One region of the Paenibacillus sp. M2 genome, then DNA from elsewhere that is predicted to be linked to it. Evidence: predicted binding sites of a transcription regulator. Region 1 holds the regulator's gene; the other holds the start of a gene.
The links. The regulator Rex, encoded in region 1, represses fermentation and respiration genes when NADH is low (regulators of the CRP and FNR family bind a similar motif). The targets are predictions, from matches to a motif close to TTGTGAAATATTTCACAA.
Positions count from the first base shown of each region.

Region 2: adhE (bifunctional acetaldehyde-CoA/alcohol dehydrogenase) is a predicted target of Rex. The motif match lies at 4,726-4,743, and genes of this name have one in related genera.

Region 1 is NZ_CP169648.1:4,521,549-4,538,079, reverse strand. It holds gene ACETMN_RS20545 (YitT family protein) at 1-57, opposite strand, end outside; gene ACETMN_RS20540 (nucleotide pyrophosphohydrolase) at 230-559, shown strand; gene ACETMN_RS20535 (tetratricopeptide repeat protein) at 610-1,134, shown strand; gene dapB (4-hydroxy-tetrahydrodipicolinate reductase) at 1,215-2,018, shown strand; gene mgsA (methylglyoxal synthase) at 2,030-2,470, shown strand; gene bshB1 (bacillithiol biosynthesis deacetylase BshB1) at 2,467-3,165, shown strand; gene bshA (N-acetyl-alpha-D-glucosaminyl L-malate synthase BshA) at 3,265-4,425, shown strand; gene ACETMN_RS20510 (CCA tRNA nucleotidyltransferase) at 4,488-5,786, shown strand; gene ACETMN_RS20505 (biotin--[acetyl-CoA-carboxylase] ligase) at 5,773-6,750, shown strand; gene panB (3-methyl-2-oxobutanoate hydroxymethyltransferase) at 7,095-7,973, shown strand; gene panC (pantoate--beta-alanine ligase) at 7,970-8,866, shown strand; gene panD (aspartate 1-decarboxylase) at 8,859-9,242, shown strand; gene ACETMN_RS20485 (tetratricopeptide repeat protein) at 9,360-9,983, shown strand; gene dinG (ATP-dependent DNA helicase DinG) at 10,125-12,986, shown strand; gene ACETMN_RS20475 (redox-sensing transcriptional repressor Rex) at 13,205-13,858, shown strand; gene ACETMN_RS20470 (amidohydrolase) at 13,845-15,152, shown strand; gene ACETMN_RS20465 (DUF5590 domain-containing protein) at 15,192-15,722, shown strand; gene ACETMN_RS20460 (hypothetical protein) at 16,145-16,531, shown strand, end outside.
Region 2 is NZ_CP169648.1:4,855,530-4,872,060, reverse strand. It holds gene ACETMN_RS22585 (sugar phosphate isomerase/epimerase family protein) at 1-375, shown strand, start outside; gene ACETMN_RS22580 (ThuA domain-containing protein) at 400-1,128, shown strand; gene ACETMN_RS22575 (winged helix-turn-helix transcriptional regulator) at 1,460-1,756, shown strand; gene ACETMN_RS22570 (hypothetical protein) at 1,948-2,679, shown strand; gene ACETMN_RS22565 (hypothetical protein) at 2,844-3,590, shown strand; gene ACETMN_RS22560 (Crp/Fnr family transcriptional regulator) at 3,678-4,394, opposite strand; gene adhE (bifunctional acetaldehyde-CoA/alcohol dehydrogenase) at 4,824-7,436, shown strand; gene ACETMN_RS22550 (hypothetical protein) at 8,082-8,258, shown strand; gene pflB (formate C-acetyltransferase) at 8,680-10,938, shown strand; gene pflA (pyruvate formate-lyase-activating protein) at 11,028-11,780, shown strand; gene ACETMN_RS22535 (ABC transporter substrate-binding protein) at 12,197-13,564, shown strand; gene ACETMN_RS22530 (carbohydrate ABC transporter permease) at 13,616-14,500, shown strand; gene ACETMN_RS22525 (carbohydrate ABC transporter permease) at 14,500-15,330, shown strand; gene ACETMN_RS22520 (sensor histidine kinase) at 15,363-16,531, shown strand, end outside.

The DNA.
Region 1 (16,531 bases):
ACCCAGCACGATGGGAAGAACAAGTTTAACTTGAATCCAGGTTTTGGCAGTGCTCATAAGATCCCTCGCTGTAGATAAATTAGAATGAAGAAGCAATCATTCCCATCTAGTATACCTGTTTATTGATTCTTTAAAAATGATTTGTAGATGATGATGGTGGAAGTGAATCTAAATAACTGATATTATTAGGAACAAATACGACATCATTTCAAAAGGAGAATCCGTTCTCATGGAGAAAAGCATTGCAGAAATGCAGCGTGAGGTTGATCAGTATATCTCCCAGTTCAAGGAGGGGTATTTCAGTCCTCTGGCCATGTTGGCCCGGATGTCTGAAGAGGTTGGGGAGCTCGCCAGAGAAGTGAATCATGAGTTTGGCGAGAAGCCGAAGAAATCTTCCGAAGCAGCCAATTCCATTGAACTTGAGCTTGGAGATATTTTATTTATCACGATTTGTTTTGCGAACTCACTGGGAATTGATCTGGCTGAGGCGCACGATAAAGTCATGCATAAATTTAACACCCGCGATGCCAATCGGTGGACTCCCAAAAACACCGATTAGGCGTAGATTACATATGCTGTACCATCACCCGATCGGGGAGGGTCAGCTTAATGATGAAACCGGAAGAATATATGCAGCAGGCTTATCGCTGTATATTACAAAATGATTTTGAGCAGGCGATTCGTTGGTTCGAGTCAGCCATTCACGCTTATCCAAAACATGCGGAGTTATATTATCGCTGTTCCATTACACACGCCCGCAGCAAACATCTGGTTCCGGCGCTTGAATATGCACGCAAGTCGGTTGAATTGTCGCCAGGAACAGAAGAGTATATTTTGCATCTGCAGACGTTGGAAGCAAAACAATTGACCTCCAGAGCGAAGTTGCTGTTGGAGCAGGCGGGTACTGCAACACAGGAGCGCTATGTGGAAGCGTCTACGCTTCTGCAAGAAGCGGTCCAACTTGATCCGCTCTCAGTGGAAGCTCATGTTATGCTTGCGCTGGCTTACAGTGATTTGAATGAATTTGAATATGCAATTCAGGCGCTGCGTGAGGCGATTTTGATGGATCCGCAGAATGGGCAACTGCATCAGATGTTACAGGAAATCAAGCAACGTATGAAATCCATTCAATAAGAATTCATTTTGCAAAGATTTCTTTTGAGTAGAAATGGATTCAACGATATGATCCAACATAGCGAGGAGATGCAGTCAATATGAGTGAAGTAATCAGAGTTGCCGTGATCGGAGCGGCTGGCCGTATGGGCCGTGAAGTTGTGAAATTGGTACTTCAGGACCCGGAATTGGAGCTTGCAGCGGCTGTCAACCGCTCCGGAGCAGGCACGGATGCAGGAACCCTTGTTGGTTTGCCAGAGTGTGGGGTGCTGGTGACTGATGATATCGAAATGGCTTTTGCCGAAACAAAACCGCAGGTTATGGTTGATTTTACAGTACCACAATTTGCGTTTGCACATACTGAGATCGCGATCCGTCATGGAGTCAGACCTGTCATGGGTGTTACCGGCTTCACGCCGGAGCAGATCGAACAGTTGGACAAGCAGTGCCAGGACAAAGGAATTGGAGGGCTTATTGCCCCTAACTTCTCGATTGGTGCCATTTTGATGATGCGATTCGCAGCACAGGCTGCCAAACATATGCCAAATGTGGAGATTATCGAATATCACGGGGATCAGAAGCTGGATGCTCCTTCCGGAACTGCGATCAAAACAGCGGAACTGATTGCTGCCAATCGGGAAGAACTTCGTCAAGGTAATCCAAATGAGGAAGAAACGATTGAAGGATCACGGGGCGGGTATTACAATGGCTTCCGAATTCACAGTGTACGATTGCCTGGCGTATTCGCGCAGCAGGAAGTTGTTTTCGGAGACTATGGACAGTCACTCAAAATTCGGCATGACTCCTACGAGCGCGCAGGTTATATGCCTGGTGTTAAGATTGGTGTGCAAAAGGTTATGGAGTATACAGGAATGATCTACGGATTTGACCACTTTATCGACTAAAGGAGATTGTCATGTTGAAAATAGCATTTATCGCCCATGATCGTAAAAAAGAAGAGATGGTTAACTTCGTGACGGCATATGAGCCTGTTTTTACGGACCATCAATTATATTCTACAGGAACAACAGGCCTTCGTATTATGGAAGGAACATCTCTGAAGATTCATCGATTCGAATCAGGCCCACTGGGCGGAGATCAGCAGATTGGAGCTTTGGTTGCGCAAAATGAGATGGATCTGATTATTTTCCTGCGAGATCCACTGATGGCACAACCTCACGAGCCGGATATCAATGCGTTGTTACGTCTTTGTGATGTGCAGGGAATTCCCCTTGCCACGAATATCGCAACCGCTGAGATTCTGGTTAAGGCTCTGGATCGTGGTGATTTTGCCTGGAGAGAGCTGGTACATAAGTACAAGCCGGAGGCTGGATTGAATTCAGGTGATTCCGAATGAGTCTGGATATTCTCATCTTTGGAGCACATGCAGACGATGCGGAGATTGGTATGGGTGGAACGATTGCCAAACATACCGCTGCCGGCTTGAAAGTAGGCGTGTGTGATCTGACTCGTGCTGAGATGTCTTCCAACGGAACAGTAGAGCGCAGAACCGAGGAAGCGGAGCAAGCCTCCCGCGTCCTCGGTCTTTCGTGTCGAACGAATCTGGGGCTTCCTGATCGTGGCTTATATCTTACGCCTGAACATGTACAGGCGGTGACGGCTGAGATACGACGTCATGCCCCTCGGATGGTGTTTGCTCCGTATTGGGAAGATCGTCATCCGGATCATGTCAATTGCAGTAAGCTTGTGCAGGAGGCTGTATTTAACGCCAAGCTTCGCAACTACATGCCGGACATGCCTGCCGTGCAGGTGAAGGAACTTTATTTTTACTTTATTAATGACATCGGGCCTACGGATTTGATTGTCGATATTACGGAACACTATGAGCATAAAGAAGCTTCATTGCTCTCTTATCGTTCCCAATTCGAACTGGGAGACGGAGCGGTCTCAACGCCATTGAATCAAGGGTATATTGAACGTGTAAGAGCCCGTGATTCCTTGCTCGGACAGCGTAGTCTCATCCCGTTTGCAGAAGGTTTTGCTACAATTACACCTTACGTGGTTCATCAATTTGGCTCGGGTGCCCAATAAACGATTTTACATTTTACGTTTAATGAAACGAAGGGTTTCATTATTCCATTGCAAGATATCAACCTGCATGAAGCGGGAGATCAAAGGAGCGTCCACAGGATGGATAAAAAGCTAAAAATCGGCATCACCTGTTATCCGTCCCTCGGCGGGTCTGGCGTTGTCGCAACGGAGCTGGGCAAATTACTTGCCGAACAGGGGCATCAGGTTCATTTTATTGCCAACAGTATCCCGTTCAGACTGGGTACGTTCCAGAAAAATATTTTTTATCACGAAGTTGAAGTAAATGATTATTATGTTTTCCGTTACCCTCCGTATGACCTTTCACTGGCAACAAAGATGGCTCAGGTGGCTAAGTCACAGCAGCTGGATCTGCTGCATGTTCATTACGCCGTTCCACACGCAGTATGTGCCTTTCTTGCGAAACAAATGGTAGGGGACGGCCTTAAAGTGGTTACCACGTTACATGGAACGGATATTACGGTTCTGGCTCAGGATGAATCTCTGAAGGATCTGATCCGTCTGGCCATTAATGAAAGTGACGCGGTTACTGCCGTATCACAAGATTTGATTCGGGAAACGGTCGAATTGCTGGATATTCAGCGCCCAATCGATCTAACCTATAATTTTATTGACAAACGAATATATTATCCGCGGGATGCTGCGAGTCTGCGAAGAGACTTTGCTGCGCCCGACGAAAAAATATTAATGCACATCTCCAATTTCCGACCGGTGAAGAGAACTCAGGATGTGGTAGAGGTCTTCCGTCAGGTGCAGGAGCAGGTTCCTGCCAAACTGTTATTTGTTGGTGAAGGACCTGATTTGCCGAAGATGCAATGGAAGATTAATGATCTCGGCTTGAATGATAAAGTTCATTTCCTTGGCAAACAGGATGACATTGCTCAGGTCATTTCCATGGCTGACGTGTTGATGCTTCCATCGGAGAAGGAAAGTTTCGGACTTGTGGCGCTCGAAGCAATGGCTTGTGGCGTACCCACGATCGGTTCACAGGCCGGAGGAATTCCGGAACTGGTCTTACATGGTAAGACGGGATTCTTATCCGCGATTGGGGATACACAATCCATGGCCGAGAACACCATCCGTTTATTGACGGACGATCGTTTGGCTGCTGAGTTCAGGGAAGCATGTCTTCAGCGCGCGCATCACGACTTTTGCAATGATGCTATTCGGCATGAATATGAACAGATATATTACCGGGTGTTGGGAAGGGAAGTTCCGAATCTGAAGCCGATTTGCGGTTAATCATTTCTTAGACGAAATCATACTGTGGATACCACAACAGGCAAGAGAAGAGGTGATATGTGGTGGTTCAATGGACACAGGTTGATCGTGAAATGGCAAGGCAAAGTGAGAATGTACTCACAACATTAAACAAACATGGCTACAAGGCATATTGGGTAGGTGGTTGCGTTCGTGACGAATTGCTGGAACGAGTTGTAGACGATATGGATATCACGACATCTGCTTCTCCTCAGCAAGTCATGGAACGGTTTGACGATTGTATTCCTACAGGTTTGCAGCACGGTACGGTTACCGTTCGTTCAGGCGGTTATTACTTTGAAGTGACCACATTTCGAACAGAGTCCGAATATCAGGATAACCGCAGACCTGCTGCAGTTCAATTTGTTCAGGATATCAAGGAAGATTTACAGCGGCGTGACTTCACGATGAACGCTCTTGCCATGGACGTCACTGGGACAATCGTTGACCCGTTCGGTGGACAGACAGATATCAAGGAAGAGCGAGTCAGATGTGTAGGTTCTGCGATGGAACGATTTGGTGAAGATGCACTGCGGATGCTCCGCTGTGTCCGGTTTGCATCGGTATTCGATTTCAAAATTGCTCATAATACGTGGAAGGGTCTTGTAAGGCAGAAGGACCTGCTTCAACATATAGCGATGGAACGGGTACGGACCGAGATGGTAAAAATGATGTCGGGACCGCATCCATTAAGAGGGTTGGAACTGTTATACAGAAGTAATGCGCTTGCGCATATCAAAGCGCCGATAAGCTCGGCCCGATTCAACAAGATGTTGTTATCCAATCTGGAACAATTGTCAGGTCAGCATGTGTTGCTCCGTTGGTCACTCATCCTGATTGCTGGCGGTTATAGCAAGGATGAAGCAGATGTATTATTACGTCAGTGGACATTCTCCAATGAACATCGTTCTCGAATAACAGGGGTCCTTCAGGTGGAGCAGTTGATTCATACTTCCGTTCAGGAGCAGAAGGATACGGTCAGTCTCCGTTCCGATTGGATTGTTACTGTTCTGGCTTGTGGTGTTCAGGCGGCGGATGATTGGCTTAGAATACAGTCTACACTGCCAGCAGGATGGCGGAATCAATCCGAACAGGCAGAAATGCAGGTTGTTTTGGTTCAAGAGCTTGCAGCCGAATGGAGTCAATCGATTTCTGTGCATGACTTGAAAGAGCTGGATATCACAGGGGAACAAGTGTTACAAATGGTGCAGCGCAAAGGCGGGCCTTGGCTGGGGCAACTGATGAAACATTTGTTACGAGAAACAGCGATTGGAACGATAGCGAATCAGCATGAAGCACTAAGTGCAGAAGTGAAGCGGGTGGTTCAAGATGACCAAACATGAAGATCTGTTACATATGTTATTAAATGCAGAAGGACGATTCGTATCGGGTGAAGAGATTAGCCGTAATCTGTCCATCAGTCGGACCGCTGTGTGGAAACATGTGAACAAGTTGCGAGACATGGGGTATGAGTTTGAAGCTGTATCCCGCAAAGGATACCGTCTGGTAACGAAGCCGGATAGCATTGATGCTACTGGCCTCCAATTGGCACTGGATACAACCGTATTTGGCCGTAAGGCTGTTTTGTTGGCCTCGACCCTGTCTACGCAAGGGGATGTTCTCAAGCTAGCTGAGCAAGGGCAGGCAGAAGGTGCTGTGGTCATTGCGGAAGAACAAACAGGAGGAAGAGGACGTTTCGGTCGACAGTGGTTCTCTCCTCCGGGTAAAGGAGTCTGGATGAGTGTTCTGTTACGCCCTGATCTACCACTTCAGCACACGCCGCAGCTAACTTTATTAACAGGTGTGGCTGTATGTCGTGCCGTTCGAGCTTGTTCAGGAGCTGATGCAGGCATCAAATGGCCAAATGATCTGTTGATTGATGGACGCAAGGTATGTGGCATATTGCTTGAATCCACGGTGGAAGATCATGAAGTCAGATACTGTATTGCAGGTATAGGTGTTGACGTGAATTTTGATCCCGAGGATTATCCGGGAGATCTGACAACTATAGCTACTTCACTCAAGATGGAGACGGGGCAATCCGTAGATCGCACCAAACTAACGGCTGCCATTCTGACGGAGCTTGAACAGTTATATTTTTTGTATCAAAAAGAAGGATTTGGCGTAATCTCAGCCCTATGGGAGGCCCTGTCCGTATCGATGAATCGAGAGATTACAGTGACGAATCCTCATGGTGTCATTGAAGGGAAGGCAATCGGTCTTGACCCTTCTGGAGCACTTATCGTGGAGAAGCACGATGGAGAACATACACTAATCATCTCTGGTGAGATTTCCTGGAAATCATAAACAATTTGTCGAATTTTCACTGGTAAAATGAACATAAGACGTGAAGTTTGAGCAGAACTTTGGTATACTGTGTTCGTGAGGCGATATCGGCTAATGCAGACCGAATTGCACTCCCGTTACAGTAACCTTTGCTCTGCTTTGATGTGTTTTATATAAGCAGACCGCAGTGCAAGAATGAAATACGTTTAAGTGAGTTGTTGGATTCTGCTCTGAGCCGAAGAGGACCGAGACAGAAGGGACGATCGCAAGTGACTCTTTTTTGACTTTTCGGGACTTTTTAGTGGAAAACTAAAAGGTTTTTTTGTTGCGTTTATTTGAAAAGAAGAAAGGAGCCATGAGAGAAAATGGCGAACAAACAAGCATTGAATATTGTGAAAATGAAAAAATATAAGCAGGATGGCGTGCCGCTTACCATGATCACGGCTTACGATTATCCAACAGCACTCCTAGCAGAGGAAGCAGGTATCGATCTGATCCTGGTCGGCGATTCACTTGGCAATGTAGTACTGGGTTATAATTCGACGCTTCCGGTGACCATCGACGACATGGTGTACCACACACGTTCCGTTGTGCGCGGTGCTGAGAAGACATTTATTGTGGCTGATATGCCTTTTATGACGTATCATGGCAGCGTGGATGAGACGCTTAAGGGTGTACGTCGACTGATGCAAGAGGGGCATGCCCATGCGGTTAAAATGGAAGGCGGAGTTGAGATAGCGGACACCGTCAGAGCAGTCGTGCAAGCAGGCGTGCCGGTTCTTGGACATATCGGACTGACACCTCAATCGGTTAATCAGATTGGTGGTTACCGCATTCAGGGCAAGGATGCAGCGGATGCGAAACGTCTGATGGACGAAGCCAAGGCCTTGGAAGCTGCTGGTGCGTTCGGTATTGTGCTTGAACTGGTTACGGAAGAAGTTGCACGGGCGATCTCGGAGGAACTATCCATCCCTACCATAGGAATTGGAGCAGGACGAGGCTGTGATGGTCAGGTACTGGTATTCCATGATGTGGTTCAATACGCTTCTCCGTATACGCCCAAACGTTTTGTCAAAACCTATGGAGATGTGGGTACATTAATCAGAACCAGCATCGAAGCTTACGTGAAAGAAGTGAAAGATCGTTCGTTCCCGGCCGAAGAGCATGTATTCAATGTTGCGGATGGTGTTTTGGATCAACTGTACGGCGGACAACGCAAGGAAAAGGTGGGGAGTAACTCATGAAAGTATTACGGACAATCGCAGAGTTAAGACAGGAACTAAGCTTGAAGCGTCAAGCGATTAGGTCCAATACATCCGTTGTAGGTCTGGTACCAACAATGGGTTATCTTCATCAAGGTCATGCAAGCTTGATGCAGGCAGCCAGACAACAGAGCGATATCGTGGTATTAAGCATATTTGTTAATCCGATTCAATTTGGCCCTAATGAAGATTTTGACAGCTATCCGCGGGATGAAGCCAGAGATGTGGAAACAGCACGCTCACAAGGAGTGGATATCGTATTTATTCCCTCTGTGGAAGAGATGTATCCACAGGCAACGCAAACGACGGTATCTGTCTCAAAACTGACGGATCGCTTATGTGGTGCTTCCCGTCCGGGTCATTTTGATGGGGTAACAACTGTAGTCTCCAAGCTCTTCAACATCGTACAGCCACAGCGTGCATTTTTTGGTATGAAAGACGCTCAGCAGGTTGCGGTCATTCAACAGATGGTGAATGATTTGAATATGTCTGTAGAAATTGTACCCTGTCCAATTGTTCGCGAAGAGGATGGGCTTGCCCTCAGCTCACGAAATGTCTATCTTAGCGCTGAACAGCGTACACAGGCGTTGGTTCTGTCGAAGGCACTGCGTGCAGCTCAGGAAGCCGCAGATACAGGTGCAGCTATAAACGCCGCAGATATCCGTCGTATTCTGCACGAGCAGATTGCAACCTCACCACTTGCGGTTATCGACTACGCCGAGATTCAGGCTTTTCCAAGCCTGGAGCCGCTCGCAGATCAGGAAGAAGTTCAAGGACGTGATGATCTGCTCATTGCACTTGCGGTGAAATTCGGAAAAACAAGATTGATTGACAATATAAGGTTGCAAAAATCGGAGGTACTGTCCCATGTTTAGAACACTGATGAAATCCAAAATTCACCGGGCTACGGTAACGGAAGCCAACTTGAACTATGTGGGTAGCATTACCATAGATGAAGATTTGATGGAAACATCCGACTTGATGGAAAACGAAAAAGTGCAAATCGTGAACAACAACAATGGTGCACGTCTGGAAACTTATGTGATTCCAGGACCACGCGGAAGCGGGGTCATATGTCTTAACGGCGCAGCTGCACGTCTGGTGCAGCCTGGAGATAACGTCATTATCATTTCTTACGCCATGATGTCGCAAGAAGAGGCAAATACTCACAAACCCACCGTTGTGTTTGTAGATGGACAGAATAAACCTGTACAAACAATGAAACAGGAAGTCCACGCAACAATTATGTAATCGACTGGTAAGGAGAATGAAATCGGCCCTTGAAGCAAAAAATGAGTACAGGTCACTGCACTAATCCATTTTTTCAAGGGTGGGGATGCATCGATGTTCCAGCATGTTTTCGCAGAAATGAACGACATGTTAGATGAAATTATCAAGAGCTATCCTTCCGCTGAAGGCCTAAACAAACAGGAATTGCTGCAAAAGTGGAATTTGCTTAAGCGGATGAGTGACGGAATGCTGGATGAATGGCTGATGTTTGAAGAAAAGATGAGCCAGGTGAGGGAGCGGGAGATGGATAAGCCTACTTCCCTTGAACCGGAACAGGAAGCTGTTACTGCTCTGCCTGAACTCCATCTGGAATGTTTCAGTCGAGGTCAGGGCTATTTCAAATTACAGATGTATCCGCAGGCGATCATGCAGTTCTCCCGGGTTGTGACCGACCATCCGGAGAGTGCATTGACACGTTTTTACCTGGCGCTCGCGTATCTGAATCTGGAACAAATGGCGGAAGCCGGGACACATTTGCAGCAGATCATGTACCTTAAGGGTTCTCCTCGATTAAAAGGGCTTGTATGTAACGCCCTGGGCTGTATTCAAGCCAAGCTTGCGAATCCCGAAGCTGCATGCTCACTCTTTGCACAGGCCCTTCAGTATGACCCGACATTGACCGAACCACTGTACAACATGGAAGCTTGCAGGTTGAACAGGGGAAAATTGCAATATGCTAATCAGCTGACGACCCTTCATTAAGCGGGAATTCGGCGACAAAAAACGGTGTTCCCTCCTTTGGCATAGCGGCGGGGACACCGCTTTTTTGTCAGTTAATTTTCAAATCCCCTTTTTTTTGCTATGCTGTAACATAGACTGGAATGGAAGGGACCGTACATTGCAATGAAATTTGCCGTATTGGATTTCGAAACAACCGGCACGCAGTCCGACGGTGAGATTATACAGGCCGGACTTGCCATCATAGATCATGACTACAGCATAACTCAAATATATAGTTCTTATGTGAACCCTGGTGTACCGATTCCCCCGTTTATTTCGGGGTTGACGGGTATTACCGATGAAGATGTGGCGGACGCTCCTTCACTCGAAGAGATGATGATGGAGATGGTTCCGCTGCTTAATGATGTGGTGCTTGTTGGACACAACGTCGCTTTTGATTTTCACTTTTTGCAGAATGCTCTTGACCGTTGCGGGTATTTGCCGTTCACTGGCCGCATTCTGGACACGATTGATTTTCTGAAGATTACATTCCCATCACTGGGTTCTTATCAACTTGGTTATGTGTCTTCCGAATTTGGATTTCAACATGATCGCCCTCACCAGGCAGACAGTGATGCACTGGCGACAGCCTATGTGCTGCTCAAATGTCTGGATGAGTTAAAGGAATTACCGCTCATAACGATTCAGCGCCTCAGTGATCTGTTTGCACCAGAAGACAGTGACTTGGGTTGGTTTTTGGACGGAATGCGCAGTGAGAAGGAAGCAGAGCCGATTCAGGATCTGGACGGACATACCTATTATCGTCAGCTTGCTCTTAATGTAAGTGATTGGACTGATATAGGTGCACCACGCGATGAGCGGGAGGCTAACCCCCTCGATGGTGTAAGCTTCGAACAGTTTATGGACCAGGTTCGGGAGAACCTGAAGGATACGCTGGATCATTATGAAGAGCGTGAAGCGCAGACTCAGATGTTCAGCAGTGTAAGGCAAGCCCTGGATGAAGAGAAACATCTCTTGATCGAAGCAGGAACAGGCACTGGTAAATCTCTGGGTTATCTCTTGCCTGCTATTTACGAAAGTGTGAAGCAAGAACAGAAAGTTATGGTCAGCACGCATACAATCAACCTGCAGGAGCAATTGAGAGAGCGGGACATTCCGATGCTGACTCAAGTGGTTCCGTTCCCGTTTAAGGCTGCTGTATTCAAAGGACGTGGACATTACCTGTGCCTGCGCAAATTTGAACACAAAATCAATAAACGTGAATTCGCCACACCTAAAGAGGATTATTTCACAGCTGCTCAGATGATTGTCTGGCTTACGCAGACCGAAACCGGAGATGATGAGGAACTTAACCTTAGCGGACGCGGAGGGGACTTCTGGGAGACGGTACAGAGCGAATCTGAGTCTTGTCTGGGAAGATCATGTCCATGGTTCCGCAAATGTTTCTACCATCGTGCCAAACATGAGGCCGGGTTGTCTGATATTGTAATCACCAATCACTCCAAATTATTTACGGATGTGAAAGCCGCGCATCAGCTGCTGCCAGCCTATGAGAGTCTTGTGATCGATGAAGCACATCATCTGGAGGATGTAGCTGGTAAACATCTTGGAATGCATATGAAATATTTCACCTTGGTTCATACACTGACCCGCCTGTTTAAAGACAGTCGTAATGGACAGCTGCCTATGCTTCGTTCGCAGTTATCCGGGCATGAAAATTCGGTGCAATGGGGCTCCATGGTGGATCAGATGTTCCCGCTCGCTCTTGAAGTTAAGGATCTGTGGGATCGTATGAGTGATGCCTTGTTCGGTCTGTTGCCTGAACGAAGTGATGCTTCACCGGGAGAGACGGGGCAATTTTCCCTGCGTCTGAAAGCTTCTCAGAAACCTGCAAAATGGCAGGAGTTGCAGGGTCTGGAGAACCAGATCTATGTGACTCTGGGCGATTTGGTTCGCAAAGGGGACAAATTGCTGCTTGAAGTGAAAGAGGATCAGGATGATTATCAATCGGATAGTCTGATTACGGACATTACAGGATTGCTGAAAGATCTGACCACATTGAAGGAGAATCTGCGTTTCTTCATGCGTATGGATGATGCCAAAACGGTGTACTGGATGGAAGCCAGCGGTCAATTCCGCAGCAAATCTCTCCAGCTGTATGCTGTACCTGTAGATGTCAGTGCACAACTTAAGGATTTATTTTTTGATAAAAAGAAAAGTGTTGTGCTTACATCGGCTACGCTTTCGGTAGATAAGTCATTCCAGTTCATGATTGAACAGCTTGGCTTGCAGGAAGCTTCCGAGAATAATCGGTTGTTAACGTCGATGCTGCCATCACCTTTCAACTATCGCGATCAGGCACTTCTGGTGATTCCGCGTGATTTCCCGAGTGTGAAGGGCAGTGTGGGTGATGCGCACTTTGTCAATATGCTGGTGCAATCACTTGCAGAGACGGCAATTGCCACGCGTGGACGCATGATGGTTCTGTTTACTTCATACAAGATGTTGCGACAGGTCTATGATCCGCTGAAGGAGGCGCTATCTGGTAACGACATCTCGTTGCTTGGGCAAGGCGTTGACAGTGGAAGCCGCTCTAAGCTGACTCGCAGGTTCCAAGATGCCAAAGCTACGGTACTTCTGGGTACAAGCAGCTTCTGGGAGGGTGTAGATATCCCGGGAGAGGCGCTAACCTGTCTCGCTATTGTGCGACTGCCTTTCCAGCCACCGAATCATCCGTTGGTGGAAGCCAAGAGTGAGTTGCTTCAGGAACAGAAGAAAAATCCGTTCATGAAACTGTCCGTGCCGCAAGCGGTCATTCGTTTCAAGCAGGGATTTGGCCGGTTGGTGCGTACAGCGAAGGACAGAGGAATTGTCATTGTTTATGATACACGGGTGATTGAAGCGTACTATGGTAAATTCTTTTTATATTCATTACCTGGTCCCAAAATGGAGCATATGCTCACGGAGCAAATGGTTCCACGAATTACCGAGTGGTTGGAAAAACCTGTTAATGAACAAGAATAATGGTTGTTTTGTTCGTTATATCATTGCATGAGACTATCGTTTGGCGTTAAACTTTATTAGATATTTCCGTATCCGATTAAAGCAGTTGCACGTAAGAACTTATAACCTAAATTACAAGGAGCATTCTGTATAAAATGTCATGTTTATCTTTGAGTTTATACAGAATGCTCATCTTTTCATCTATTATTTTATCGTGGCCTTGGTAAGGGGGAGCAAGAATGAAATCGGATAAAATTTCGGAAGCGGTGGTACGACGTCTGCCTGTATACTTGCGTTATTTGAACGAGTTGCATCAGCGTGAGGTGGCTACTGTTTCTTCTCAAGAGCTTGGACAGAGGCTGGATCTGAATCCGGCCCAAATTCGTAAAGACCTGGCTTACTTCGGTGATTTTGGTCGTAAAGGGATCGGGTATGATGTATCCTATTTGATCGAGAAAATTCGTCACATTCTCAAAATCGATCAGCAAATTAATGTAGCTCTGGTAGGAGCGGGTAATCTCGGTCAAGCCTTGTCCAACTACAACACATATCTGAAAGACAACATGAAGATTGTTGCTGTATTTGATGCATATGGACCGAAGATTGGTAGTCAGATTAACAGTTTGACGGTAAAACCAATGAATGAATTGACGGAAGCGGTTAAAACAGAAAACATCCGCATCGGAATTATCACGGTTCCGGATACGGAAGCCCAAAATGTAGCCGATCAGCTTATTGAATCCGGAATCGAAGCGATTCTTAATTTTGCACCAACCATTCTAAAAACACCGCCGCATATCCGCATTCACCATGCTGACTTTACAACGGATCTGCTTAGTTTGGCCTATTACTTGGAGACTGGAAAGGACGACGAGGAAGATGACAACAAATAGATGGGTAATTCACAACGGCAAATTTGCCGTTAATGAAGGCGGCACAACATGGAACGTGGTTCAAGGATACATGGTTGTCGAGGATGACAAGATTGTGCATATTGGTGAGACATTGCCGGATGGAGACAAAAATTGTACCAAAGTGGATGGAAAAGGACTGTTCTTCCTGCCGGGTCTGATCAATACGCATGGTCATGCAGCAATGTCGTTGCTCAGAGGGCACGGAGATGATCTTGCGTTGCAAGTATGGTTGCAGGAAAAAATGTGGCCGATGGAAGCGAAAATGACTTCACAAGACGTATATTGGGGAACTTCGCTATCGGTGCTTGAAATGTTGAAAGGCGGAACTACAGCTTTCCTGGACATGTACGATCACATGGATCAAGTTGCCAAAGTTGTGGAGCAATCCGGTGTTAGAGCAGCACTGGCACGTGGTGTAATCGGGCTGTGCTCGGAAGAAGAGCAACTGCGGAAACTGGAGGAGTCGGCAGCGTTTGCACGTGAGTGGAATGGACAGGCAGATGGTCGCATTACAACTGTAATCTCGCCACACGCCCCATATACATGCCCTCCTGACTACATAGAGAAGCTTGTGCAGGTCGCGAACGACCTGAACCTTCCTCTCCATACACATATGTCTGAAACGCTTCGTGAAGTGGAGCAGAACGTGGCTGATTATGGACTGCGTCCTGTGGCACATCTGGAGAAACTGGGCTTTTTCTCACGTCCATCCCTGGTTGCACATGCGGTGCATCTGAATGACGAAGAGATTGAGATTCTGGCCCGTCATGATGTGGCTGTATCCCATAACCCGGGAAGTAACCTGAAACTTGCTTCCGGTGTTGCGCGGGTACCAGCATTACTGAAAGCAGGAGTTACCGTTTCACTCGGAACAGACGGACCGGCAAGCAACAACAACCTGGATATGTTCGAGGAAATGAGACTGGCTGCATTGATCCACAAAGGTGTATCTGGTGACCCGACGGCTGTGCCAGCAGGCGAAGCGTTACTCCTCGGAACGTCATACGGTGCCAAGTCCATTTTCATGAACAATACCGGAGCACTTGAGGTCGGCATGAAGGCTGATTTTATCGCTCTTGACATTGAACAGGCACATTTCTATCCACATACAGACCTGATCTCACATACAATCTACTCGGCTTCTGCCAAAGATGTTGAGCACGTATGGGTGGATGGAAAACAAGTGGTCAAACACGGCGAATGTCTGACGCTGGATGAAGAACGCATTTTGCGTGAGTCTCAATTGGCATTTGATGGTCTGCTTGCTCGTTAATTGCAGGACAGAGCATCATAGGGAAAGGAAGTTCGGCTTTTGAAGAAAAAAAAGAAGTGGATATGGATTTCGCTGCTTGCACTGGTTCTGATTCTGTTTGGACTTCAGCGTTATTACGTCTATGTCACGCAGGACCAGCGTAAGGAAGAAGCTCTCGCTATACAGGCAGCACAGAAGCAACTGGGCATTACATCCTATGATGAATTGCGCAAGTACATCTGGGGAGACAAAGAAGGCTCTGACAACATCTACTGGACCCTGATCGGCAAAAATAAGGATAACCAGGATGTTATGGTCTGGGTTAAATTCGATGCAAACAATCAACCGGCTAAGGGTGCAAACGCTGTACACAGTGAGCTGCTGCAGAATGGCATGTCCGAAGCGCAGATCCGCAATCGCTTCAGTTCTGAAGTTCCTGCCGGCGAGATTAAACGAATCATGCCCGGAGTTGTGAATGGAATATATGTGTGGCAAGTGTATTATAAAGACGGTACGCATAACCACTATCGCTTTTATCGTTTTAGCAATGGAGAACAGGTGGACCTGGTCTACACACTACCGAACAGCTAGTACAAATAGAGTGACATAACTAGAGAATTAGAGAAATGAAAGAACCGGCAGACGGATATCCGACTGAACCGGTTCTTTGTGTTGCCTGTAAATATTTTTGATTTAAATAAATCAATTTCATAATACCTTTAGCTGCTTCAATCAAGGGTAGATATAGATCATAACGATTCAATTTGTCTATATCTAGTTACAAAAATCTATTTTTAGTGAGTTATGAAAATGATTTAAATAGTTAAAATTAATAATTTATTCATATTTTCGCCTTCGAAAATGTATATACGATGTGATATACTCAGTTATGTACTCAAAGTTACATTCAAAACAAATAATCCTGTCGAAATTATCGAAGGAGTCAATGTGCACATATTCGTATATACCAATAAGCCAGTAGGTTGGGCCAAAATCTGGGAGGGGTAATTCACTTGAAGCTAAAAGTATTGCCTATTGCTTTAACTGCCGTCATTTCAGCCGTTGTGTTGTTTGGAGGTTGGTTTGTATATCGTCAGGTGGCCGTGCAGAATCCGATTGAAAAGATGGTTACCCAGTACGATGGAGTCAATGACGTTCAATTAACTATTAACCGCAATGACGTACAATTGAAACTGGATCTGCAACCGGATGTTGATTTGGGCAGACTGGTACAATATATTCACAAAGAAGGACAGACGGTGATTGGTTCACGCTCGTTAAAGCTGGATGTTGTGGATCATTCCAACGAGGCGCTTGAGAACTGGTGGGGTGATGCCATGTTTACCGTAGCCCAGGCGATGGAGAACAAGCAGTACACCGAGATTACACCAACGTTGTCG
Region 2 (16,531 bases), 330 kb from region 1:
AGTCACATGTGGTGGCAAGGTATTGATCCGGTTCAGGCAATTCACATCTTGGGACGTGAAGGAGCTATCCATCACTTCCATGCAAAAGATACAACAATTGATCCGGTAAACGTGAACAAACACGGTGTAACGGATATGCAGGACTATACCAATATGCTGGATCGGGCTTGGCAGTTCCGCTCGGTTGGTTATGGACATGATAACAAGACTTGGGCAGATATTATGAGTGCCTTGCGTCTGGTCGGATATGATTATGTAGTAAGTATTGAGCACGAAGACGGTCTGATGTCGGTTGAAGAAGGATTCTCTAAAGCCGTGCAAAATCTCCAGCAAGTATTAATCGAAGAACCGCTGGGCGATATGTGGTGGGTTTAGAGCTACACTAGGGGGAAATTGAATATGATCAACGTCACCATTTGGAATGAATTTGTCCATGAGAAAATTCACGATGAAGTAAGGGAAGTCTACCCGGATGGTCTGCATCGAGCACTGGCTGACGGACTTGGCGGCGAAGGCTTTGCTATTCGTACAGCTACACTGGATCAGCCTGAACACGGATTAAGTGATGAAGTGCTGAATTCCACAGATGTGCTCATATGGTGGGGACATATGGCACATGATCGCGTAAGCGATGAGATCTCACAGAAGGTCGCGCAGCGAGTGCTGAACGGGATGGGAATGATTGTGCTCCATTCAGGTCATTTCTCCAAACCATTTAAAGCGCTGATGGGAACCAGCTGCGATCTGAAATGGCGTGTAGCTGACGAGCAGGAAATTGTATGGTGTGTTAACCCATCTCATCCGATTGCGGATGGCATCGAAGGCAAGATTGTATTGGAAAAAGAAGAGATGTACGGCGAATTCTTCGATATTCCAGTACCAGATGAACTGGTGTTTGTAAGTAACTTCCAGGGTGGGGAAGTATTCCGGAGCGGATGTACGTTCCGGCGTGGTGAAGGTAAAATCTTTTATTTCCGACCAGGTCATGAGACGTATCCGACCTATTACAAGCCGGAAATATTAAGAGTGATCAGCAATGCTGTTAAATGGGCATATCCTGCCCGCAGTTTTAAGCCGGAATTTGGCAAGAGCGAACCTGTAAGACCATTTGGTGGCGTGCTGGTCTAATTCACTAACTCAATCGTGAAATGGAAATTATAAGTTTCATTCAAAAAGAACCCTTCTCCGAGTCGATGATGACTGTGGCAGTTGGGTTCTTTTTGGGTAAGATAGTACTATGGGGAAGTTATACGATATTTCCCATGGTTACGACGCAGCGTGTAATGTATACTGGGATGTATGATCCATTTTGGATGTTATGCTTCTAAAATTTAAACTTTTTAGTTGCAGGCGTTTTCTTTGAAGCTTAAATATGTTATTATGAAATATACTAACAAAATGTAAGTTGATTTGAGTGATCTCTAAAGAGGTGATTAATGTGGAAGGTCAAGACTTGCGGATGTGTCCGCGTTTCGAGACGGCGTTTTCTTTTTTGGGCAAGCGCTGGAATGGTTTAATTATTCAAACGTTGATGAGTGGTTCGAAGCGATTCAAGGATATCTCCAATCTGATTCCATCCATGAGTGATAAGATGTTATCCGAACGGATGAAAGATCTGGAGAGTGAAGGTATTCTGGTTCGTCACGTCTATCCCGAGACGCCAGTTCGTATTGAATATGAACTGACGGAGAAAGGTAGAGCGCTCCAGCCCGTCATGAATCAAATTCAAGACTGGGCTGAGCAGTGGGTTGACTAACGTATAAGCATCACCCACTTTTGTTACATGAATGACATAGACTCCTGATTTCCGTGGAAATCAGGGGTTTTTGTCTTAAGTATTAGGTTGATCGGCGTTTTTCTCTTGGGCTATGCACATGTTGTCATGAGTTGTAGTATAATCTATAGAAAATGGCCACAGACGGCCGGAGCGAAGGAGGCCCACTTGTCATGAGAGAAGAAAGCTTATCCCGTGAAGTACGCTACGGCAAAGAAGATATTGCAGAACTTGAGAGCGCATCCATTCAGGTCCATCTAATTTATAAAAAAGCTGCGGAGTTGTTCAAGCGCACCGCATATTCCCGTTCAATTAAGGATGATCTTGCCGAAGTGAATACGCATTCTGTGAACAGCGATGGTCCGAGATTAGCTCCGGCGGTGCTGCAAAAATGGATTCAAACGTCCAGGGGCTGGAAGTGTATCGGATGTGAGCTGGGACAACCTGATTCAACGACTTCTCAGATGGAAGAAACCATCCAGGGTAAGCGGTTGGTTCTGGATGTGGGAGAAGGTCGGCTGGTTCAGGCAGAAATGCTGATTCAGGCGGTTGTTTGGTCACAATATGAGAAGATTCGAATGTTTGCACCATGGCTGGGTGATGAACCCTTTTACAGCGTGCAGGAACTGGATGTCATTGCCCGTTATATTGTGCCTACCTATTTTTCGGAACGACCTTTGCATGAGCAAGGGAAGGTGTTCAAGGTACATCAACAATATGGGCAGATTCCTTTGTATCAGGAGTATGTAGACGCACCTTCATGCTGCGTGCAGGTGGACGGTGGATTGCTTGAAGGGCGATTGCTGACAGGTGTATACGTATCTGAGGAGCAGTTCTTTGGGCTTAATCCATATCTGAAAGATGGCGATGGAGGACGGACATATATGCAGGCTAGTGTCCAGTGATAACGGAACCAATGAGAACATAAAAATGATTTAGATTGGAGAGCCTGTGTGCAGGCTCTCTTTGTTGTATAAGCCCTCTCTGGAGGGCACGCGCAATAAAAGTAACGGCTTTGACACTTTTTTTTGCCGAAGGTTGTGCCATAATAGAGGTTATGGACAACAGGGTGAATGATTTTACGCAGGGTGGTGTTACCTACATGATGAAGAAAATCCCCGGTTACATAGGTGTATGTTTGCTCCTACTGGCGATCTTGGCTGGTTGTAGTGAGACACAGCCTTCTGAGCAGCCAATTGTCAAAGAGACAGAAACAGCGAATACAATCACAGTGGCTGTAGATGGCAGTACGTTTTTGCCTGATGCAACAAAGTCCATTAAGCGAGATTTTAGTGAGGGTTTGACACTCAAAAAAGCATTACTCAATAGCGGACTGGTCGATTTTACGGCAGATGGCAAACGGATTCAATCCGTCGGTGAAGTTTCTCTGGATTCTTCGCTTAGCTGGGCTGTCAAATTGAATGGCAAGGATATTGAGCAGGAAGATTGGGACATGGAACTTCATGCCAAAGATGAAGTGATCATTTACGTGAAAGCCGCTGACAGTGGGGGGGATGGCGTTGCATATCAGACAACGTTACTCAAGGTTAGCGGTGGAAACATTATGCCAACCCTTAATCGTCAATATGCCGGCGTCTACGTTCAAGAGTGCACAGTTCGTGATGTGTTGAAGTCCAGCGGCATTGTAAGAATGTCGGAGAATAACAAATTTGTTGTTTCGGTCGAGAATGTTACGCCTCGTATGAATGAGCGATGGGTCATTATGGTGAATGACAAAGAATTAATGGAAAATGGTCTGGACATGAAATTGAATCCACGTGATGCGGTAAAGCTTGAATTGACCAATGCATCCTAAGTATACCAAGAAGCCCAATCTCTTTTTAGAGAACTGGGCTTTTTTTCATTAAATATATAAGCAACATCCGATTAGCATAGTCAAATATTAAATACGACAGATCTCGTTCGGGCAAAGTTCACAGTGACAGATTCCTTGCAGCATCTTCAGATCTTTGATGACAATCATGCCATTGTCATATTCAATCCCATCTTTCTTACGCAGGTCGCTTAACATGCGGTTTACACTTTCACGAGTGGCTCCAATCATATTGGACAGGTCCGTGTGGGTAATTTTTTTGTGAATAATGACATGCTCTCCATGCGGCTCACCATACGAATTCGACAACCGAATGAGGGTGGAGCAAAGTGCACCCGGTTTGCCATATAACATGAGATCCCGGAATTTGGTCTGTGTCAACCGGTGGTGGATGCCCATCCATTTCATAAAGTCGATCGCAAAGTCACAATGCTGGCAGATTAACATCTCCAGGTCTTTATGCTCCAGTACACCGATCTCACTATCCTCCAGCACTTCCGCTGAGAAGCTGTGTTTAGAGCCAAAAAAGGGATCAGCCTGCCCAATCATATCACCGGACTGATACATGTACATGATCAGTTCCTTGCCTTCATCCGTGGATTTGGTGATCTGTGCACGGCCCCGTTTCATATAATAAAGTTTGTCAGAGACGTCTCCTTCCCAGTACAGATGTGTACCTTCCGGATAGGTTCTATCTTTCATGGTAACCAGCAAATGGTTGAAATTCGCTTCCGAGAAACAATTGGTATTGCCGCGCTTTTCCAGTACAGTTGTTAGTTCTGTCATAAGTCTATCTCCCCTTTATGTCCATCGGACGACCTTCTGTAGTTTCCAGTAGTCTCCGAGGTTTGCCGCAAACCGTTGCCGTCCTGATCAGGTCATCTCGGCCGGGAGGAAGGACGGTACAAATTGCGGTGGTTCAATTTTTAAGTTCAGTATATACCTAATCTTACCGTTTGAGGGGGAAGGAAAGGGGGCAAAAATGACGAAATTTCAAACATTGTGATAAAATTCACTTTTAGTGGAGAGGATGAATTTTACAGCCCTATATTTTAAATAGGAAGTGGAAATGGTCGTATGAAGGACACTACAAAACTTAAATTAAATTTGTTATACTTTGTGAAAAAAATCACATAATTAAGTTTATTGTCATGTTACGATGTGAATGTAAACGAGAGAGACAAACTAATACGAACCTTTAGGAGGATGAGGGAGATGGCTGTAAAGAACGAAGTCGCCCCAGCAAAAGAACCGACAGCAGGTCAGTATATTCAAACGTTAATCGACAAAGCGAATAAAGCACACGCCGCATTCATGAAGATGGATCAGAAGCAGATTGACCGGATTGTGCAAGCGATGGCGCTTGCGGGTCTGGATAAACACATGATGCTCGCCAAGATGGCCGTAGAAGAAACAGGCCGCGGAGTATATGAGGATAAAATCACCAAAAATATATTTGCAACAGAATATGTGTACCACAGCATCAAGTATGACAAAACCGTAGGTGTGATTGAAGATAACGAGTATGAAAGCTTCCAGAAAATTGCGGAGCCGGTCGGCATCATCATGGGGATTACACCAGTTACCAATCCAACATCAACGACGATGTTTAAAGCACTGATCTCCATCAAGACGCGTAACCCGATCATCTTTGGTTTCCACCCATCTGCACAGAATTGTAGCCGGGAAGCTGCCAAAATCCTGCTGGAAGCGGCTGTGAAACATGGTGCACCAGCAGATTGTATTCAATGGATTGATGATCCTTCCATGGATCGTACAAACGAACTGATGAATCACAATGATGTGGCTCTCATTCTGGCAACAGGCGGATCAGGCATGGTACGTGCAGCGTACAGCTGTGGTAAACCTGCACTGGGCGTAGGACCAGGTAACGTACCTTGTTTCATCGAGAAAAGCGCGGATATCAATCAGGCAGTAACGGATTTGATCCTGTCCAAGTCTTTCGACAACGGCATGATCTGTGCTTCCGAGCAAGCGGTCATCATTGAAGAACCGATCTTCGATCAAGTGAAGAAAAAAATGATTGCAAATGGCTGTTACTTTGTTAACAAAGATGAAGCAGCAAAATTGACAGCAGGTGCGATTAATGCCGAGAAATGTGCGGTGAACCCGGCGATTGTTGGTCAATCTGCGGTGAGCATTGCGAAGTTGTGTGGTATTGAAGTTCCAGCAGGCACCAAAATTCTCGTGGCCGAGATTGAAGGGGTAGGTACAAAATTCCCATTGTCGGCTGAGAAATTAAGTCCGGTACTCGCTTGTTACAAAGTTAAAACGGCAGCAGAGGGAATTGAACGTGCAGCAGAAGTGGTTGCTTTTGGCGGTATGGGTCACTCCTCGGTTATCCATTCCACAAATGAAGAAGTGATTGGCAAATTCGCAGATCGTCTGCAAACTGGACGGATTATTGTGAACTCACCATCCACACACGGTGCCATCGGGGATATTTACAACACAAATATGCCATCATTGACACTGGGATGCGGATCATACGGACGTAACTCGACTTCTTCCAACGTAACCGCTGTGAACTTAATCAATGTGAAAAGGGTGGCTCGCCGTACCGTGAATATGCAATGGTTCAAAGTGCCGAACAAAGTCTACTTCGAAAAAGGGGCAACACAGTATCTTGCCAAAATGCCTGATATCACACGTGTGGCGATTATTACGGATGCCATGATGGTGAAACTTGGATATGTTGAAAAGGTAGAACACTATCTGCGTCAACGCCAAATGCCAGTAGCAATCGAAGTATTCTCCGATGTTGAGCCAGATCCATCCACAACAACAGTAGATCGCGGAACCGAAATGATGCGCCGCTTCCAACCGGACTGCATTATCGCACTCGGTGGTGGATCACCGATGGATGCTGCCAAAGCCATGTGGTTGTTCTATGAATATCCAGACACGGACTTCAACGATCTGAAACAAAAATTCATGGATATCCGCAAACGGATCTACAAATATCCACGTCTCGGCGTAAAAGCGAAATTTGTAGCGATCCCAACCACATCAGGTACAGGTTCTGAAGTAACATCGTTCGCGGTTATTACGGATAAAAATCAAGGTAACACCAAATATCCATTGGCAGATTATGAGCTGACACCAGACGTAGCGATTGTCGATCCGGAGTTCGTATACTCCCTGCCTAGAACAGCCGTTGCCGATACAGGTATGGACGTACTGACTCATGCGATTGAAGCTTATGTATCTGTTATGGCAAATGATTACACGGATGGACTTGCGATCAAAGCAATCCAACTGGTATTCCAATACCTGGAGCAATCTGCGCTGCAAGGAGATAAACTGGCTCGAGAGAAAATGCATAATGCTTCCACCATTGCCGGTATGGCGTTTGCCAACGCATTCCTGGGCATTAACCACAGCTTGGCGCATAAATGGGGCGGTCAGTACCACACCGCACACGGACGCACCAATGCGATCCTGATGCCGCACGTCATTCGTTATAACGCGAAAAAACCGACCAAATTTGCATCGTTCCCGAAATATTCGCACTTTATAGCGGATGAGCGGTATGCCGAAATTGCCCGGATTCTGGGATTGCCTGCACGTACAACAGAAGAAGGCGTAACCAGTCTTATCAATGCCATTCGCAAACTGAACAAAACATTGGGCATTGAAGAATCGTTCCAGGAAATCGGATTTGATGCCAAAGACTTTGAAGCACATGTAGATTATCTGGCTGACCGTGCCTTCGAAGACCAATGTACAACTGCCAATCCGAAGTTGCCGTTGGTAACTGAACTGGCTGATGTATACCGCAACGCTTTCTACGGAAAGTTTGAATAACAAATCTAGAACGAAGCGTGACTTACGGCAAGAAGATCAGGGTTCCCCGAGAGGGGAGCCCCGATTGCCGTCTTACACACAATAACGAGAGGGCAGAAAAATAGGAGAGCAAAGCACCTGTTTTTCAGAATTTATTCTAAGATTTAGTTTGCTCCGAGCATAGAGGAGCAAAGGGCTCTAAAGAGATGGCATGGAATCCGTGACGTGGCTGTTTGAGTCAGATGTTCGCACAATAACGAGAGGGCAGAAAAACAGAAGAGCGAGCATCTGTTTTTCAGGAAATGGTCCTAAATCCTTGTTTGCTCCGAGCATAGAGGAGCAAAGGGTTCTAAAGAGGTGGCATGGAATCCGTGACGTCGCTGTTTGAGTCAGATGTTCGCACAATAACGGAGAGGGCAGAAAAACAGAAGAGCGAGCACCTGTTTTTCAGGAAATGATCCTAAGTCCTTGTTTGCTCCGAGCATAGAGGAGCAAAGGGTTCTAAAGAGGTGGCATGGAATCCGTGAGGTGGCTGTTTGAGCCAGATGTTCACACAATAACGGAGAGGGCAGAAAAACAGAAGAGCGAAGCACCTGTTTTTCAGGAAATGATCAAAGTCCTTGTTTGCTCCGAGCATAGAGGAGCAAAGGGTTCTAAAGAGGTGGCATGGAATCCGTGAGGTGGCTGTTTGAGCCAGATGTTCACACAATAACGGAGAGGGCAGAAAAACAGAAGAGCGAAGCACCTGTTTTTCAGGAAATGATCAAAGTCCTTGTTTGCTCCGAGTTTAAGGGAGCAATGGTCCTAAAGAGGTTACACGGAATCCGTGATGAGGTTGTTTGATCCAGATGTTCACACAATAACGGAGAGGGCAGAAAAAACTGAAGATGCGGAGCGTTCGCCTTTATCCCCGGATTTTCCCCTTTGAAAAATAAAATCGAAAAAATCCGGGGATAACAGCGATCGGAAGTTGTTCTGCCCGCGCAGTGGCTAAGTGTGAATTTACAGGGTTCATTGGGACACAGCGCAGGTGGAGTGAGTTAGTTCACTGACTTTGTGACAAAAATCACAGATGATGAAAGCCCCAAGTCGTATACTGAAAATGTAAGAAAAACATTCATTCCGCGGTTCCGGTTCCCAAGTAGAGAGAACATGTTCCGGTTTATGTGAAACAATTCACATTAATCGCGGCTCTGGGCACACAATGATACGAATGAAGCAAGATGTTATGTGTCCAGAAATCCAAATTAGTGGAGGGATTACGATGTCGGTGATTGAAAAAGATGTCAAACAACAAACAGGCTGGAGAAACTTTACCAAAGGAACATGGACCAAATCCGTAGACGTGAATGATTTTCTGGCACACAACTTGTCTCCGTATTACGGTGATGATGCATTTCTCGCAGATGCAACCCAGAATACCAAAGAATTGTGGGAGATCGTATCTGATCTGACCAAAAAAGAACGGGATAACGGCGGTGTCCTTGACGTTGATGTGAACACACCAGCGACTATTGTTTCTCACCAACCAGGTTATCTGGATCAATCCAAAGAGCAGATCGTCGGCGTTCAGACCGATGCTCCGTTCAAACGTTCCATTCAACCAACAGGCGGAATCCGGATGATGATTGATGCATGTGAAGCATACGGCTTCGAATTGCCTCAAGGCGTCATTGATATATTTACGAACATTCGCAAAACACATAACCAAGGTGTATTCGATGCTTATACTTCCGATATGCGTGCAGCGCGAAAAGCAGGGATTATCACAGGTCTGCCAGATGCTTACGGCCGTGGCCGGATCATCGGTGACTATCGTCGTGTAGCTTTGTACGGGGTAGACTTCCTGATTCGTAACAAAAAAGGCGAATTGAACGCACTCGAAGTTGATGTCATTGATGAAGATGTCATTCGTCTGCGGGAAGAATTGTCTGAACAGATTCGTGCATTGCAAGAATTGAAACAATTGGGCGATATGCACGGGTTCGATATTTCCTTACCAGCGACAACAGCAAAAGAAGCGTTCCAATGGTTGTACTTCGGTTATCTCGCTGCGATCAAAGAACAGAACGGTGCTGCGATGTCACTGGGACGTGTATCTTCTTTCCTGGATATCTACATTGAACGTGACCTGCAAGAGGGCATTTTGTCCGAAGAACAGGCTCAGGAATTGGTTGACCATTTTGTAATGAAACTGCGGATTGTCAAATTCCTGCGTACACCGGATTACAACGAACTGTTCAGTGGAGATCCAACATGGGTGACTGAGTCCATCGGTGGTATGTCAGTGAATGGTGAAACACGCGTAACCAAAAACAGCTTCCGTTTCCTGCATACACTGCACAACTTGGGTCCTGCACCAGAACCGAACTTGACTGTACTTTGGTCCACGAAACTTCCAGAAGCTTTCAAAGATTATTGCAGTAAAGTATCCATCGAAACAAGTTCAATTCAGTATGAAAATGATGATCTGATGCGTCCAATCTATGGTGACGATTACGGTATTGCATGCTGTGTATCGGCTATGAAGATCGGGAAACAAATGCAATTCTTCGGCGCTCGTGCCAACTTGGCAAAAGCTCTCCTGTATGCGATCAACGGTGGTCGTGACGAGAAATCCGGAGCACAAGTTGGACCTGAGTATCCTGCCATCACTAGCGAAGTGCTGGATTACAATGAGGTTATGAAACGCTTCAAACCAATGATGGAGTGGCTGGCGAAACTGTATATGAACACCCTCAACGTCATTCACTACATGCACGATAAATACAGCTATGAGCGTATCGAAATGGCATTACATGACCGTGACATTGTACGTACAATGGCTTGTGGTATCGCCGGTCTCTCGGTTACAGCAGATTCACTGAGTGCAATCAAATATGCCAAAGTAAAACCAATTCGTAACGAACAAGGCATCGCCGTTGATTTTGAAATCGAAGGAGACTTCCCTTGTTACGGTAACAATGAAGACAGCGTAGACAGCATTGCTGTTGAACTGGTCGAGAACTTCATGGGCATGATTCGCAAGCACAAAGCTTACCGTAACGCAGTTCCAACACAATCCGTTCTGACGATCACTTCCAACGTGGTATATGGTAAGAAAACAGGGACTACACCGGATGGTCGTAAAGCAGGTGAACCATTTGCTCCAGGTGCGAACCCAATGCATGGTCGTGACAAAAAAGGTGCACTGGCATCCCTTGGCTCTGTAGCCAAATTACCTTATGAACACAGTCTTGACGGAATTTCCAATACCTTCTCCATCGTGCCAAAAGCATTGGGTAAAGAGGAGACTACACGTAAATCCAATCTGACTGCGATGATGGATGGTTACTTCGGTCAAAACGCTCATCACCTGAACGTTAACGTATTTGATCGTCAGCAATTGATTGATGCGATGGATCACCCGGAAAACTATCCACAACTGACTATACGGGTATCGGGATATGCCGTTAACTTCATTAAATTGACTCGTGAACAACAGTTGGATGTCATCAACCGTACGTTCCATGGCTCGATGTAATTAATTTGCAAGTAGAAGACCGCTAGAGCTAGGCATTCCAAATCATATTAAACGCACAGCGGATGCGGATACAGAAAGGAAGAGGCAGCATGGTTAACGGACATATTCATTCACTCGAAACTTTCGGGACGGTTGACGGCCCAGGCATCCGCTTTGTGCTTTTTATGCAAGGATGTCTACTCAAATGTCAGTATTGCCACAACCCTGATACATGGGCGCTGGATGGTGGAAAAGAAATGACGCTAGAGGAGGTATTGGCTGAGATTGAGCCATATCTATCCTACTATCGTAGTTCCGGAGGCGGGCTCACGATATCTGGCGGAGAACCGACGTTGCAGGCTCACTTCGTAGCTGAAATCTTCAAAGAAGTGAAACGTCGCTGGGGATTGCATACGACACTGGACAGCAACGGATTTAACGAACCGGAACGGATTCACGATCTGCTGGATAACACAGACCTGGTTCTACTGGATCTCAAGCATATTGATGACGAGAAACATATCAAGCTGACAGGCAAATCCAACGAGAGAACGTTGAAAACAGCCAAGTGGTTATCGGAGCAAGGTCGGAAAATGTGGATACGCCACGTGTATGTGCCTGGCATTCATAACGAGGAAGAGGATCTGCTTAACCTCGGACGGTTTATCGGAACATTGAATGGCGTTGAGAAGTTCGAAATTCTTCCATACCATCAGATGGGGATCTACAAATGGGAGGCGCTCGGTAAAGTATATCCACTGGATGGAGTTCCTTCGCCAAGTGAAGAAGAAGTGGAGCGAGCGTATCGCCTGATCGAACAAGGTCGCCAGGAAACGGCTGGCGTGGCTTGTTCCGATAAGTAATTACCTTTATATGCAGGATGTATATAATTTGAACTAACTATTTACAAAAGAACGAAGAGGACAGAAATAAGCTGAAGAAGCGGAGCGTTCGCCTAAAAGCTTTCTGCAAGAAAGCTACATCGGAAGCATATGCTATCCCTAGATTTTCACTTTTGTAAAAGTGGATCAAAAAAATCGGGGGATAACAGCGATCAGAAGGTTGTTCTGTCATCGAAGTGGCAAGTGTAAATATTCTTAAGTTCAACGTATATACCAACCAAGCAGCCCTTGCGAATACACTTCGCAGGGGCTGTTTTTTGTCCAGTGAAGGATTTTATCCCTCCATTGATGAATTGTCATCCTTACGATGTAAGCTCCGGCTTTTTATAATCAGAGTGTAAAGCCAAATGCTCAATATCTTGAGGAGGGTCAACCCGATGAAAAAAAGAATGACATTGCTGCTTTCATTATTGCTTATCACTTCATGGACTTTGGCGGGATGTGCAGGCTCAAGTAACGAGCCACAACAGGGCGCAGGCAATACACCTGTGGAGGAGACAAGTAAGGAACCGGTTGAGATGCTTCTTCGCCACACACAGGTGGGGGCCGACAAACAGAAAAGACTGGCAATTCTGCAGGATGTTGTGGACAAAGTTGAGGGAGAGGTACCCAATCTGACCTTTACGCTGGATGGCGTCGAATCCGATGTGAATCGCAAGGAGAAGCTTCGCGGAGAGATGGCGGCAGGTAACCCGCCCGATATATTTGAACTGTTCGGTAGCCCGGATTCCAAAGTTTATGCGAAGGAAGGTATGCTGCTTGATCTGACGCCAATCCTGCAAGAGCTGGGCATTCAGGACCAGTTTACATCCCTTGAACCGTTTACGTATGAAGGCAAAGTCTATGGACTGCCAATTGGCGGTTCCGGCGAAGGTTTTTTCTATAATAAAGAGTACTTTGAACAAAAAGGATGGAAAGCCCCAACCACCATGGCTGAATTGGACAACATACTGGCCGAGATCAAGGCTGATGGCAAAGTGCCGCTTGCTTCCGCATCCAAGGCGGGCTGGGTACCGCTTATGTTAACCAACCATCTGTGGTCCCGATATGCCGGGCCGGAGATTACCGCAAAGTTTGCAACAGGTGAAGCGAAGTGGACCGACCCGGGTGTTGTGCAAGGTTTTGCCAAACACAAGGAATGGGTGGATAAGGGTTATTTCAAAAAAGGTGAACTGGGCTTCGAGTATGCCGAATATACCACGCAATTTACAAGTGGAGAAGCGGTATTAATGTATGACGGAACATGGAAATCATCTGTATTCAAGGAAGGTCAGAGCGGTGAATCGCTCATTGGCAAGGTTGGATTCTTCAATATGCCTCCGGTAGAGAACGGAGCAGGTGATCAGACGTCCTTGATGCGGGATGTTAACAATGGATACGGATTCTCGGCAGCAGTGGCGGATGACCCGCAGAAGCTGGAAGCAGTGAAAGCTTTTATCAAAAATTTCTACAATGAAGATATGCAGGTTCGCGGCCTTGTGGAAGATGGTGTGTTGCCTGCCATGAAGCTGGATGAGAAAGTGTTAACCGATAGCATTACCGATGATCTGATGAAAGAAATCGTGGCCGTGCTTAATGCGTCCAAGACGTCGTTCCCGGCATTTGATGCACTCGTGCAGGCGGATGTGACAACAGAGATCAGTAATTTGCAAATCCAGAAGTTGATTGGTGGGCAGACCACGCCAGAGAAAATGGCTGAAGAACTGCAAAAGGTACAGGAGGAAGCAAACGCTTCAGTGGAATAAACCAATCCAAGTTGAAACTGCGATCGTTGAAGTGACTGAAGGAGGCTGACCATGAATACTTCACTCCGCAGCCCGTTAATCTATACGCTCTTTGTAATGCCGGCCCTAATTCTGTTTGTAATGTTCTTTCTATACCCTATTGGTAGCTCCCTATATTACAGTCTGACGAGTTGGAATGGGGTATCGGCTGAGCCACGTTTTGTGGGTTTATCCAACTATGTGAAGGCACTGACCGATGAACGATTTTGGATTTCCACACGGAATAACGGCTTTTTCATCGGATTTTCGGTACTGATTCAGGTACCTCTAATCGTCCTGTTTTCGCTTCTGATTGCCAATGTGAAAAGGCTGAAAGGTCTGTATAAAACAGCTGTTTTTTTACCATCCATCATGTCGACAGCCGTTATCGGTATTTTATGGGGATTCATCTATGAACCGAATATCGGGCTATTAAACAAAATGCTTCATGTGCTGGGCATCGATCCAATCTACTGGTTATCGGATAACCGATTTGCCATGTTGTCCATTTTGGTGACCAATGCCTGGCAGTGGACGGGATTTTACATTGTCATGGTGCTGGCGGCCATACTGGCGATTCCCCGGGATTTGGATGAAGCGGCTGCAATTGATGGGGCAACGGCGGTACAACGTGCAATGCGGATAACGTTGCCGCTGATTCGCCCGATCATTTCAGTGGTGATCATGTTGTCCATCGCAGGTGCCATGAAAGCAGCCGACATCGTGATTGTCATGACCAAAGGTGGGCCCGCAGGGTCCACCGAGGTTCTGGCGACATACATGATCAAATATGCGATTACCAACTTCAAATATGGTTATGGCAATACCATTGCAGTGTTGATCTTTGCTCTGACGCTTGTGCTCACTGCGGTGTATCAACTGCTGGTGGCGAGACGGGGCGAGAAGGTGGAATATTGATGCCGAAAAGCATAAAAAGTAGTATACCTCATGTGTTGTTAATGTTGTACTTGATCGCGATTTTGTTTCCCTTTTTATTTGTAATTTTCTCTTCCTTCAAGCAGGATAACAATGAAATCGCCCTGAATCCATTCGGGTTACCTACAACATGGGAGTTTAACAATTACGTGGAGGCTTGGGTGAATGCCAAGATTGGCACGTATTTCTGGAACAGCCTGTACATTTCGGTTTTATCGTCGGCGTGTACGATTGTCCTCGGGGCCATGTTTGCTTTTGCCGTAACCCGGATGAGACACCGAAAGTGGAGTCTGTTTCTGTACAGCCTGATTCTGGCGGGCATGCTTATTCCCAACAATGCGCTCATGCTGCCGATCTATCTGCTTGTACGCAAAATGGGCATATTGGATACGCATCTGGCATTGATTGTGCCCTATGTGGCGAATGCGATCCCGTTTACCATTATTATACTGGCGGCATTTATGCGTTCTCTGCCTGGCGAAATTGAGGAAGCGGCGGTCATGGACGGCTTGAGGGCCCCGGGTATCTTTGCTAAAATAGTGATACCTCTTACGGTTCCGGCTATTGTTACCGTTTTTATCGTTAATTTCCTCGGGAACTGGAACGAATTTTTACTCGCCAACTATTTCTTATCCACCGATAAATTGCGTACGCTGCCCGTGGGCATGGTCCAGTTTCGGGATCAATATCAGATGAACTATGCCCAGATGTCGGCAGGTATTGTATACAGCGTTGTACCTGTACTTGTGATCTACGCCATACTCCAGGAGAAAATTATAGAAGGCGTAACTGCAGGTGGTGTCAAAGGTTAATACCATGAACCAGTGAATAGGGAGAACGGGATATGAACTTGCGAATGAAGCTGGCCTTGGCATTTCTGCTGCTGATCATTGTACCCATGTGTGCGCTTGGCATTGGCATGTTTCTGGTCACGTCACATACGATTGAGAAAAAATACAATCAACAGGCCGAATATGCGCTTCAGGCCATTAGTTACAATATCGAGAATGTATTTCAGCAGATTAACAATGTGACCGACAACGGGATAGCCACATCGGTTTTCCAGATGGCATTGAACGCCAAAGATCCGACCAAGCAGGATCTGGGGACCGGTAATCAGTTATCCCTGAATGCCAGCCAGCGCAATTTCCGTTCCCTTCTATATAATTATCCGTTCATCAGTTATGCCTTTTTATATGATTTGCGTTCTTCCGAGAACAACCAGATTGTATCCATTTTCACCAAAGAGAACTTTCAAGCCCTTCCTTTTCAGCAATTCAAAGTGCATCCCTTATTCAACGAAATTCAGCAACTTAATGGTGTGCCTAAATGGCTCGCACCTCTGGAATATCCCGAATTAACCGGGGTAGAACCTGTCTTCACCCAAATCAGATTGGTCAAAGAACTCAGTTATTTTCAAAATATCGGCATGCTTGTTGTTCAGATCAAAAAAGGAGAGATCGACCGGATCTTCCGTCACCTGCAAATCAGCGATTCGGCACAGGATACGTCGTTCCTGTTAATTAATGAAGAAGGACTGATCGTTTATGATCCTGCAGGTATATATAACGGTGAGAACATGCAAAACCTTGGTGCTGAATCCGGCAGGTACGGTCCCGGCTTTAGCAGTGTCAGAACGGTCTTTGACGGCAAGGAAAGCATTATTTCGCAATATCATCTGAAGAACTATAACTGGAGTCTCGTCAGTGTGACCTCATGGGAAGCCTTATCTGCGGAAACAAATGCCTTTGCAGGTTGGTCTGTCATCATTATTCTGTCGTGCCTGTTCGCTGCCATGATCTTTAATCTATTTTTCATGAATCGCATTACGGGCAACATTGCTGTACTTGTAAGGTTTATGCGTCGTGTGGACGATGGTGATTTTAATGCGAGGGTGGAAGGAAAAGGTTTTGACGAGATGCAACTGCTTGCACAAGGGTTCAATGAGCTATTGGATCGAATCGGGGGATTATTCCGTCGTGTTCGGGCAGAGCAGGAGCAGAAGGCCCAGGC